Regions from separate parts of the Acidovorax sp. BLS4 genome, predicted to be linked through region 2. Evidence: predicted binding sites of a transcription regulator. Region 2 holds the regulator's gene; the other holds the start of a gene.
What was found. Region 2 encodes FNR, which switches genes on or off when oxygen is low (the NO sensors DNR and NnrR bind a similar motif). Its sites were predicted from a motif close to TTGATNNNNATCAA; they were not measured.

Region 1 (4,409 bases), 2.4 Mb from region 2:
GCAGCCGGCCGCTCAAGCCCACCACCGCCGGCCAGCTGCTGCTCAAGCACACCAAGCAGCTGCGCCTGCTGCGCGCCGACCTGGAGCGCGACCTGCAGGAACTCGCCCCGAGCGCCCCCGGCGGCGCGCGCGAGGACGAGCGCATCTCGATTGCCATCAACGCCGACAGCATTGCCACCTGGGCGCTGGAGGCGCTGCACGATCTGGTGCGCCAGCGCCTGCCCGTCGAGATCATCGTGGACGACCAGGATTTCACGCAGGAGTGGCTGCGCTCGGGCCAGGTGCTGGGCTGCGTCACCACGCTCAAGCAGGCGCTGCGCGGCTGCAAGGTGGTGCCGCTCGGGGCCATGCACTACGTGGCCGTGGCCTCGCCGGCGCTGGCGGCGCGCTACCTGCCGCACGGGCTCACGCCGCACAACTTCCGCGACGTGCCGTTCCTGTCGTTCAACCGCAAGGACGACATGCAGGCCGAGTTCGTGATGCGCGCCTTCGGCCTCAAGCGCGTGGCGCTGCACCACCTGTTCGTGCCCAGTTCCGAAGGCCAGGTGCGCGCCGCCACCGCCGGCTGGGGCGCGGGCGTGGTACCCGAGCTGCTGGTGCGCGGGGCGCTGGCCGACGGCAGCCTGGTGGACCTGGCGCCCGGCCATTCGCTGCCGATCCAGCTGTACTGGCACTGCTGGAACCTCGAATCGGAGGTGCTGGATGCGTTGTCCGAGGCGCTGACCCGCACCGCGGCCCGCATGCTGGCGGTGTAGGCCCCGGGCTGTCCCGGTACCGGGGGCCGCGGCCGGTCGCTAAGATGCGCCGCATGAACACGCCCCCGTCCCGCCCCTCCTTCAAGGCGCAAATGCACCAGGCACGGGAAGAGGCCATCGTGGCGGCTGCGGGCCGCCTGCTCGGCGAAAAGGGCTTCGAGGCCATGACGCTGGACGACGTGGCCGCCGAAGTGGGCGTGGCCAAGGCCAGCCTGTACAAGCACTTCGCCGGCAAGGACGACCTGTGCGCCGCCGCCATGGTGCATGCCGTGGACCGGCTGCAAGGGTTTTTGCAGAGCGTGCCGCCCGGCCAGTCCGCCATCGAGCGCCTGCAGGCGCTGCTGCGCTGGATGCTGTCGCTGCAGCTGACCGACGAGATGCCCCTGCTGCTGAGCCGCAATTCCGGCCTGGCCGGGCCGCTGCGCGACTGCGAGCGCTACCAGGCGTCGCTGCAGACCGCCAGCGCGCAGATCACCACCTGGATCGTGGAAGCCCAGGAGGCCGGCCAGCTGAGCGCCCAATGGCCGCCCGACGTGGTGCTGTGGGCGCTGCTGGCCCGTTCGGCCGACCCGCTGCCCGCCATGCTGCGCGCCACCGGCCGGTACACCGATGCGCGCATCCTCGACTGGGCGGTGGAAACGTGCTTCGGCGGCCTGGCCGCGCAAGGGGTCAGCGCACCAGCAGCACCGGCACCTGGCTGTTCGCCAGCACCTGGGTACTGACCGAGCCCATCACCAGCTTGCCGAGCGCGCCGTGGCCGTGCGAGCCCATCACGAGCAGGTCGAACTTTCCGGTGTCCGCCACCTTGCCGAGGGTTTCGCCGATGGGACCGGTCTTCACGATCCGTTGGGCCACCACCCCGTGGCGGGCGAGGAACTTGACCACCGGGCCGATGATTTTCTCGGCCTCTTCGGCGTGGTATTTCTCGACGGTTTCCTTGCCCAGGGCCGCGCGGGCGCGGGGCGGCAGGGCGGGCTGCACGGTCACCACGGTGTAATCGTGCGTGCCGGCCAGCAGTTCCTCGTGGGTGGCGAGGTAGGCGAGCATTTTCTTGGTGTACGGGCTGCCGTCGACGGCGAGGAGGATGTTCATGAAGACGTCTCCGAAAGAGAAGGGACCAGACTAATCTGCGCGTGCGCCTGTTGTCTTGACCTGCGTCATCTTTGTATGCCCTGCGCGGCGAAAGCGCCGGCGTGGAAGCCGGCACCTGCGAACGATCATACGGTGGCGGTGAAATGCGGCGAGAAGGTGTCCTGCTCGCCCTTGCGGGCATAGCCCAGCGGGTTGGCCACCACGCGGCAGCGCCAGGGCGTTCCATCGGCCCGCGCGCCCTGCACCGTGTAGTCGCTCGGCGAATGCAGGTGGCCGTGCATCCACAGCTGGGCATGGGGCAGCAGATCGTCCAGCGCATTGCAGAACCCCGCGGTGCCGGGAATCAGCCCGTAGCGCGGGTCGGCGCTTTTCAGGCTCGGGGCGAAGTGCGTCACGGCCACGGTGGGACCGTCGAACGGGCGCGCGAGCGCGTCGCGCAGCCAGGCTTGGCAGGCCAGGGACTGCTCGCGCATCGGCTCGGCCAGGAAGGGCTCGCCGCTGCGGGTGCCGCCGGTCTTGCGCAGGTAGAAGTTGGCGGCGCAAAAGGCCTTCTCGCGCTGGCGCAGGCGGCGCGCGAGGTCGGTGCTGCCTTCGTCCTCGGCCAGCGCGTCGAAGTCGCTCCAGAGGGTGGTGCCGACGAAGCGCACGCCCTCCAGCACCACGCTTTCGCGTTCCAGCCAGATCAGGCCCAGGCGGTCGCACACCTGGCGCAGGCGCTGCTGGGCGGCGTCGAAATCCTGCATGTCGTATTCATGGTTGCCGGGCACGAACAGCACGGGGGTCGGCCAGCCGGCGAACTGCGGCAGCGGGGAAAAGCGCGCCAGCCCGAAGTCGTCGTCGGCCAGCTGCGAGCCGGATTGGTAGGAGCCGATGTCGCCGGCCAGCACGAGCACGTCGGCGCCCGGGGCGGGGCTGGGGGCGAAGGCGGGGTGGGCTTCCAGGTGCAGATCGGACAGCAGTTGAATCTTCATGCGCCGATTGTGGAGGCTGGCGCGGTGCCGCCGTCAGGCCACGGGAGGGCGCCGGGCCGTGGGCAGGGCCGAGCGCGCCATCGCGCCCCGCAGCCAGCGGTGGGCCGCATCGTGCAGGCGGCGGCGGTGCCACAGCGCATCGACATGCACCGTGGGCAGCGGCATGGGCAGCGGGCGCCACACCAGTTCGCCGGCGATGCTGGCCACGCCCACGAAGTGGCGCGGCAGCACGGTGAGCAGGTCGGTGGTGGTCACCACGCGCCCAGCGGTGAAGAACTGGTTCACCGTGAGCACGATGCGCCGCTCGCGGCCCAGCGCGGTGAGCGCCTCGTCGATGAAGCCGTAGGGCTTGCCGGAAAAGCTCACCAGCAAGTGGCGCGCGCTGCAGTACAGGTCGAGCGTCATCGGCACCTGGGCGAGCGGGTGGCCGTGGCGCATCACGCACACGTATTCGCCGTCGTACAGGCGCACGCTTTCGAAGGCCACCACGCTGTCGGTCTGGGCGCGCGCGGTCAGGTCGGCCATCACCGCGGGGAAGTAGCCCACGGCCATGTCGGCGGATTCGTCGTCCAGCATGCTGCGCGGGTCGCGCGTGGTGAGCGGCACCACGCGCACGGACACCCCGGGCGCCTCGCGCTCGATGATTTCCACCAGCGGCGGGATCAGCGTGGCGCCCGTGGCGTCGGCCATGGCCAGCACGAACGTAGAACTGGCGGTGGCAGGGTCGAAATCCCCCGGCGCCAGCGACTGTTGCAATTGCGCCAAGGCCTGCCGCACCGGCGGCCACAGCGTGAGCGCCCGGGGCGTGGGCTGCACGCCCTGCCCGCTGCGCACCACCAGGTCGTCGCCCAGCACCTCGCGCAGGCGCCGCAGCGCGTTGCTCACGGCCGGCTGGGTGAGCGACAGCTTGTGCGCCGCACGGGTGAGGTTGCGCTCGGTCATCACCTCATCGAACACGCGCAGCAGGTTCAGGTCAAGCGAGCGGAAGTTGAGAGGCAGCATGTTGAACCATCACTTCAGTGAATGACTGAGATTCAAAATATAAAGTGGAACAGCCATGGGGTAAACCCTAAGATTCACCCATTCGCCCGGCAATTTCGCCAAAAGCGTCTGAAAAGGGTCCTCATCATGGCAAATTTTGTACACATCGAATACCGCACCGAACACCCCGGCGTGCAGCGCGCAGAGCGCTTCGCCGCTTCCCTGAAGGGCGCTGCCGCCAGCCTGGACGGCGCACGGGGCGCATCCTCCCTCCTGCTGGCCGCCGTCGTGGCCGCCGTGCTGGTGGTTGCCAACCAAGTGGTCGACACCCGCGCCGAAGGCCACATGCTGGCCGCCTGGATGGTCATGTGGGTGATCGCCTTCGCCGCGCTGGCCCTGCTGGCCGGTCCCGCCCGCCGCGCCAGCGCTGTGTTGCGCTCCGGCTACAAGGCCTGGGCCGAAGCCCGCCGCCGTGAAGCCGAAGACGAAAAGACCTGGAACGCCGCACTGTACGACGCCCGCATCATGGCCGACCTGAGCCGTGCCATGAACGGCATCGCGGTGGACAACATCCGCCGCTACTACTGAGATCGGCGGCCGGACCGGCCGC
Region 2 (4,409 bases):
GCGCCCGCCTGCGCCTGGATGCCGGGGGCTGGACCTTCGAGAAGGTGCGCAAGAAGGCGCTCAAGCAGTTCCTCTGGATCGCGGTGGCGCTGTGGACGGGCTTCACCTTCGTTGGCTACTTCGTGCCCATCCGCCAACTGTCGGGCGAGCTCCTGGCGATGCAGGGCGGCTGGCAGATCTTCTGGGTGCTGTTCTACGGCTTCGCCACCTACGGCAATGCCGGCTTCATGCGCGAGCAGGTGTGCAAGTACATGTGCCCCTATGCCCGGTTCCAGAGCGCCATGTTCGACCGCGACACGCTCATCGTCACCTACGACGACGCACGCGGCGAGCCGCGCGGTCCCCGCACCAAGACGGTGGATTACAAGGCCCGGGGCCTGGGCGATTGCATCGACTGCACGCTGTGCGTGCAGGTGTGCCCGGTGGGCATCGACATCCGCAACGGCCTGCAATACGAGTGCATCGGCTGCGGGCTGTGCGTGGACGCCTGCAACACCGTGATGGACAAGATGCACTACCCGCGGGGGCTGATCCGCTTTTCCACGCAGAACGGCGTGGCGGCCCGCTGGGGCCGCGCGCAGATGCTGCGCCGCGTGCTGCGCCCCCGCGTGCTGATCTACACCGCGGTGCTGGTGGCGCTGTGCGTGGGGCTGCTGTCCAGCCTGGTGCTGCGCACGCCGCTCAAGGTGGACGTGGTGCGCGACCGCGCCGCGCTCTCGCGCATCGTGGCCGGCGGGCAGCTGGAGAACATCTACCGCCTGCAGATCATGAATGCCACCGAGTCCGGCCAGCGCTACCGCATCGGCGCGAGCGGGCTGCAGGGGCTGCGCGTGGCGTCCGACGCCGAGGTGGAGATCGGCGCGGCCGAGTCCCGCTGGGTGGCCGTGCGCCTGCAGATCCCCTACGGCTCCGCGCCGCCCGGATCGCATGCCGTGCAGTTCGACGTGCAGGCGCTGGGCTCGGGCGGCCATGTCGCCGAGAAGTCGGTCTTCCTGGTGCCGCGATGAGCGCCGCCGGCCCCACCGTCACCGTTTCAGGCGCCAGACCGCTGGTCCGACCGCCTTTCTTCTTTTCCTGTCAGGAGTGAACACCATGCCATCCCCTATCGCTGCCGCACCGGCTCCCCTTCCTTCGGCCGCTCCCTGGTGGAAGTTCGGCTTCGTCTGGATGGTCATTGCCGGGCCGGCCATCGTGGTCGTGGCGGGCTTCACCACGCTGTGGGTGGCGGTCGTGCGCCCCGACCCGGTGGTGGCCGAGGACTATTACCGCCAGGGCATCGAGATCAACAAGACGCTGCAGGGCGCGCCGAACAGCCTGGCCCCGGCCATGAAGGCGCGCAACCATGCGGCCACCCCCGTGCAGGACCAGCCGCGCTGAAGGCGGCCTGTCCGCACCACCCCCCGAAACGAGGAGACAAGCGCAATGTGGACCCAACGCCTCATGTGGATTGCATGGCCCGCCTTCCTGATGGCGGGCGTGCTGGAAATGCTGGTCTTTGCCCTGGTGGACCCACAGGACATGCACTGGTTCGGACAGCCGCTGGCGCTCTCGCGCGAGGGGGTCTACACCATCGCCTTCTTCGCTTTCTGGCTGGTGACGATGGCGTCGAGCGCGCTCACCACGCTGCTGGCCATGTCGCCGTTCGAACTGAACCGCTGCCCCGTGCCCGTGACCGACCGGCCCGCCGACTGCGCGCGCAACCACCCGGGCGCATGAAATGCCAGCGCCGGTGCCGGAGGCCGGCCGCTCAGTGGCAGTTCTGCGAGTTCACGATGCGCTTGAGCGCCGCGGTCTCCAGGATGCGCACGTGGCGCTGCTTGACCTCGACGATGCCGTCCTCGACGAACTTCGAGAAGGTGCGGCTCACCGTCTCCAGCTTGAGGCCGAGGTAGCTGCCGATTTCCTCGCGCGTCATGCGCAGCACGAGTTCGGACTGCGAGAAGCCCCGGGCATGCAGGCGCTGCACCAGGTTGAGCAGGAAGGCCGCCAGGCGCTCTTCCGCCCGCATGCTGCCCAGGAGCAGCATCACGCCGTGCTCGCGCACGATCTCGCGGCTCATGATCTTGTGCACGTGGTGCTGCAGCGCCGTGACCTCGCGCGACAGTTCCTCGATGCGGTCAAAGGGCATGACGCAGACCTCGGCGTCTTCCAGCGCGACGGCGTCGCAGGTGTGGTGGTCGCTGACGATGCCGTCCAGGCCGATGATCTCGCCGGCCATCTGAAAGCCCGTGACCTGGTCGCGGCCGTCTTCGGTGGCCACGCAGGTCTTGAAGAAGCCGGTGCGGATGGCGAAGAGCGAGCTGAAGGGCTCGCCATTGCGAAACAGGGTGGCCCCCCGCTTGACCTTGCGGCGCACGGCCACGATGTCGTCGATCCGCTGCAGTTGCTGATCGTTCAGGCCCAGCGGCATGCACAGCTCGCGAAGGTTGCAGTTCGAGCATGCCACTTTGATGGTTTGCGGATTCATGGGAAAAGGCCTTTGTGGTGAGGGGAGGGCGGGCGGCCGGCAGGGTGGTAGAGCCCGGGCGAACGCCGGGCACCTGTCATGGATCAATTGTGGCAGCGTACGCCTGCAGAACCCTTGACCCAGGTCAAGGGTTTCCCCCGGGGCCTGCGGCACATTGGGCAGGCACAAGGAAATCCCATGATCGCTGTCACCCCTGAACTCCTGCGCCGCTTCGACGTGCCCGGCCCCCGCTACACCTCCTACCCGACCGCCGACCGGTTCGTGGAGGCCTTCGGACAGGACGACTACGTTCTCGCGCTGCAGCAGCGCCGCCTGGGGTCGGCCGCCAAGGCACTGCCCTTGTCGCTGTATGTGCACATTCCCTTTTGCGAGTCGCTGTGCTACTACTGCGCCTGCAACAAGATCATCACCCGCCACCCCGAGCGGGCCGAGGTGTACCTGCGCTATCTCAGCCGTGAGATCGACCTGCACACGGCCCAGTGCGGCGTGGGCCAGGTGGTGAGCCAGCTGCACCTGGGCGGGGGGAGCCCGACGTTCCTGTCGGATGACGGCCTGCGGTCGCTGATGGCCATGCTCCAGCGCAGCTTCACGCTTGCGCCCGGCGGCGAGTATTCGATCGAGATCGATCCGCGCACGGTGGACGCGGGCCGGCTGGCGCTGCTGGCGGAGCTGGGCTTCAACCGCCTGAGCTTCGGCGTGCAGGACTTCGACCCCGAAGTGCAGAAGGCCGTGCACCGCATCCAGCCGGCCAGCCAGGTCTTCGACCTGGTGGCCAGCGCGCGTGCGCTGGGCTTCGAGTCCATCAACGTGGACCTGATCTACGGCCTGCCGCGGCAGACACCCGAGTCCTTCGAGCGCACGCTCGAGCAGGTGGGCCGGTTGCGGCCGGACCGCATCGCGCTGTATGCCTACGCCCACCTGCCCGAGCGCTTCAAGCCGCAGCGCCGCATCGTGCCGGCGGATCTGCCGCTGGCGGCGTCGAAGGTGGCCATGCTGTCGCAATCGCTGCGGTCGTTCCAGGATGCCGGCTACGTCTATGTGGGCATGGACCACTTCGCGCTGCCGGGCGACGCCCTGGCCGTGGCCAAGCGCCAGGGCCGGCTGCACCGCAACTTCCAGGGCTACAGCACCCAGCCCGATTGCGACCTGCTCGGCCTGGGCGTGTCGGCCATCGGCCGCGTGGGCGCCACCTACAGCCAGAACGCCAAGACGCTGGACGAGTACTACGACTTCATCAACCAGGGGCGCCTGCCGGTGGTGCGGGGCCTGGCGCTCACGCGCGACGACCTGGTGCGCCGCTCCGTCATCATGGCGCTGATGTGCCAGGGCGAGGTGCTGTTCGAGCCGGTGGAGCAGGCGTGGCTGATCGATTTCCGGCAGTACTTCGCCACCGAACTGCAGGCACTGGAGGACCTGCAGGCGCAGGGCCTGGTCGTGCTCGGCCAGGAAGGCATCGAGGTCACGGCCATGGGCTGGTTCTTCGTGCGCGGCGTGGCGATGCTGTTCGATCGCTACCTGCAGGCGGACCGCAACCGCGCGCGCTTTTCCCGCATCATCTGAAGGACGCCGCCATGCCCGACACCCTGGTCTGGACCGCGTTGGCCATGGGGCTGGCGGGCGGCCCGCATTGCCTGGCGATGTGCGCGGCGCCCTGCGGGGCGCTGGTGCGCGCTGGCGGCCCAGGCCACGCCGCGGCGGAAAACGCAGGGGCGCAGACGGTGCGATGGGCGGGCCGCGGCCTGGCTTTGCCGGCGGACCGGGTGTGGGCACGGCCCTTCGCTTTCCATCTGGGCCGGCTGGCCGGGTACGCCCTGGCGGGCGCGATGGCGGCCTGGGCCATGGACCGCCTGGCCTGGCTGACCCAGCACGCGGCTGCGCTGCGGCCGGCCTGGACGCTGCTGCACGTCGCCGTGCTCGCCTGGGCCGTGCTGCTGGTGTTCCA

Region 1: the regulator FNR is predicted to act here: its motif matches at 1,903-1,916, upstream of R1Z03_RS03905 (universal stress protein).

What each region holds. Positions count from the first base shown of each region.
Region 1 is NZ_CP136797.1:815,828-820,236, forward strand. It holds gene R1Z03_RS03895 (LysR family transcriptional regulator ArgP) at 1-755, shown strand, start outside; gene R1Z03_RS03900 (TetR/AcrR family transcriptional regulator) at 809-1,477, shown strand; gene R1Z03_RS03905 (universal stress protein) at 1,425-1,847, opposite strand; gene R1Z03_RS03910 (metallophosphoesterase) at 1,973-2,818, opposite strand; gene R1Z03_RS03915 (LysR family transcriptional regulator) at 2,852-3,820, opposite strand; gene R1Z03_RS03920 (hypothetical protein) at 3,947-4,387, shown strand.
Region 2 is NZ_CP136797.1:3,243,338-3,247,746, forward strand. It holds gene ccoG (cytochrome c oxidase accessory protein CcoG) at 1-1,007, shown strand, start outside; gene R1Z03_RS15085 (FixH family protein) at 1,093-1,377, shown strand; gene R1Z03_RS15090 (hypothetical protein) at 1,423-1,716, shown strand; gene fnr (fumarate/nitrate reduction transcriptional regulator Fnr) at 1,748-2,467, opposite strand; gene hemN (oxygen-independent coproporphyrinogen III oxidase) at 2,645-4,027, shown strand; gene R1Z03_RS15105 (sulfite exporter TauE/SafE family protein) at 4,039-4,409, shown strand, end outside.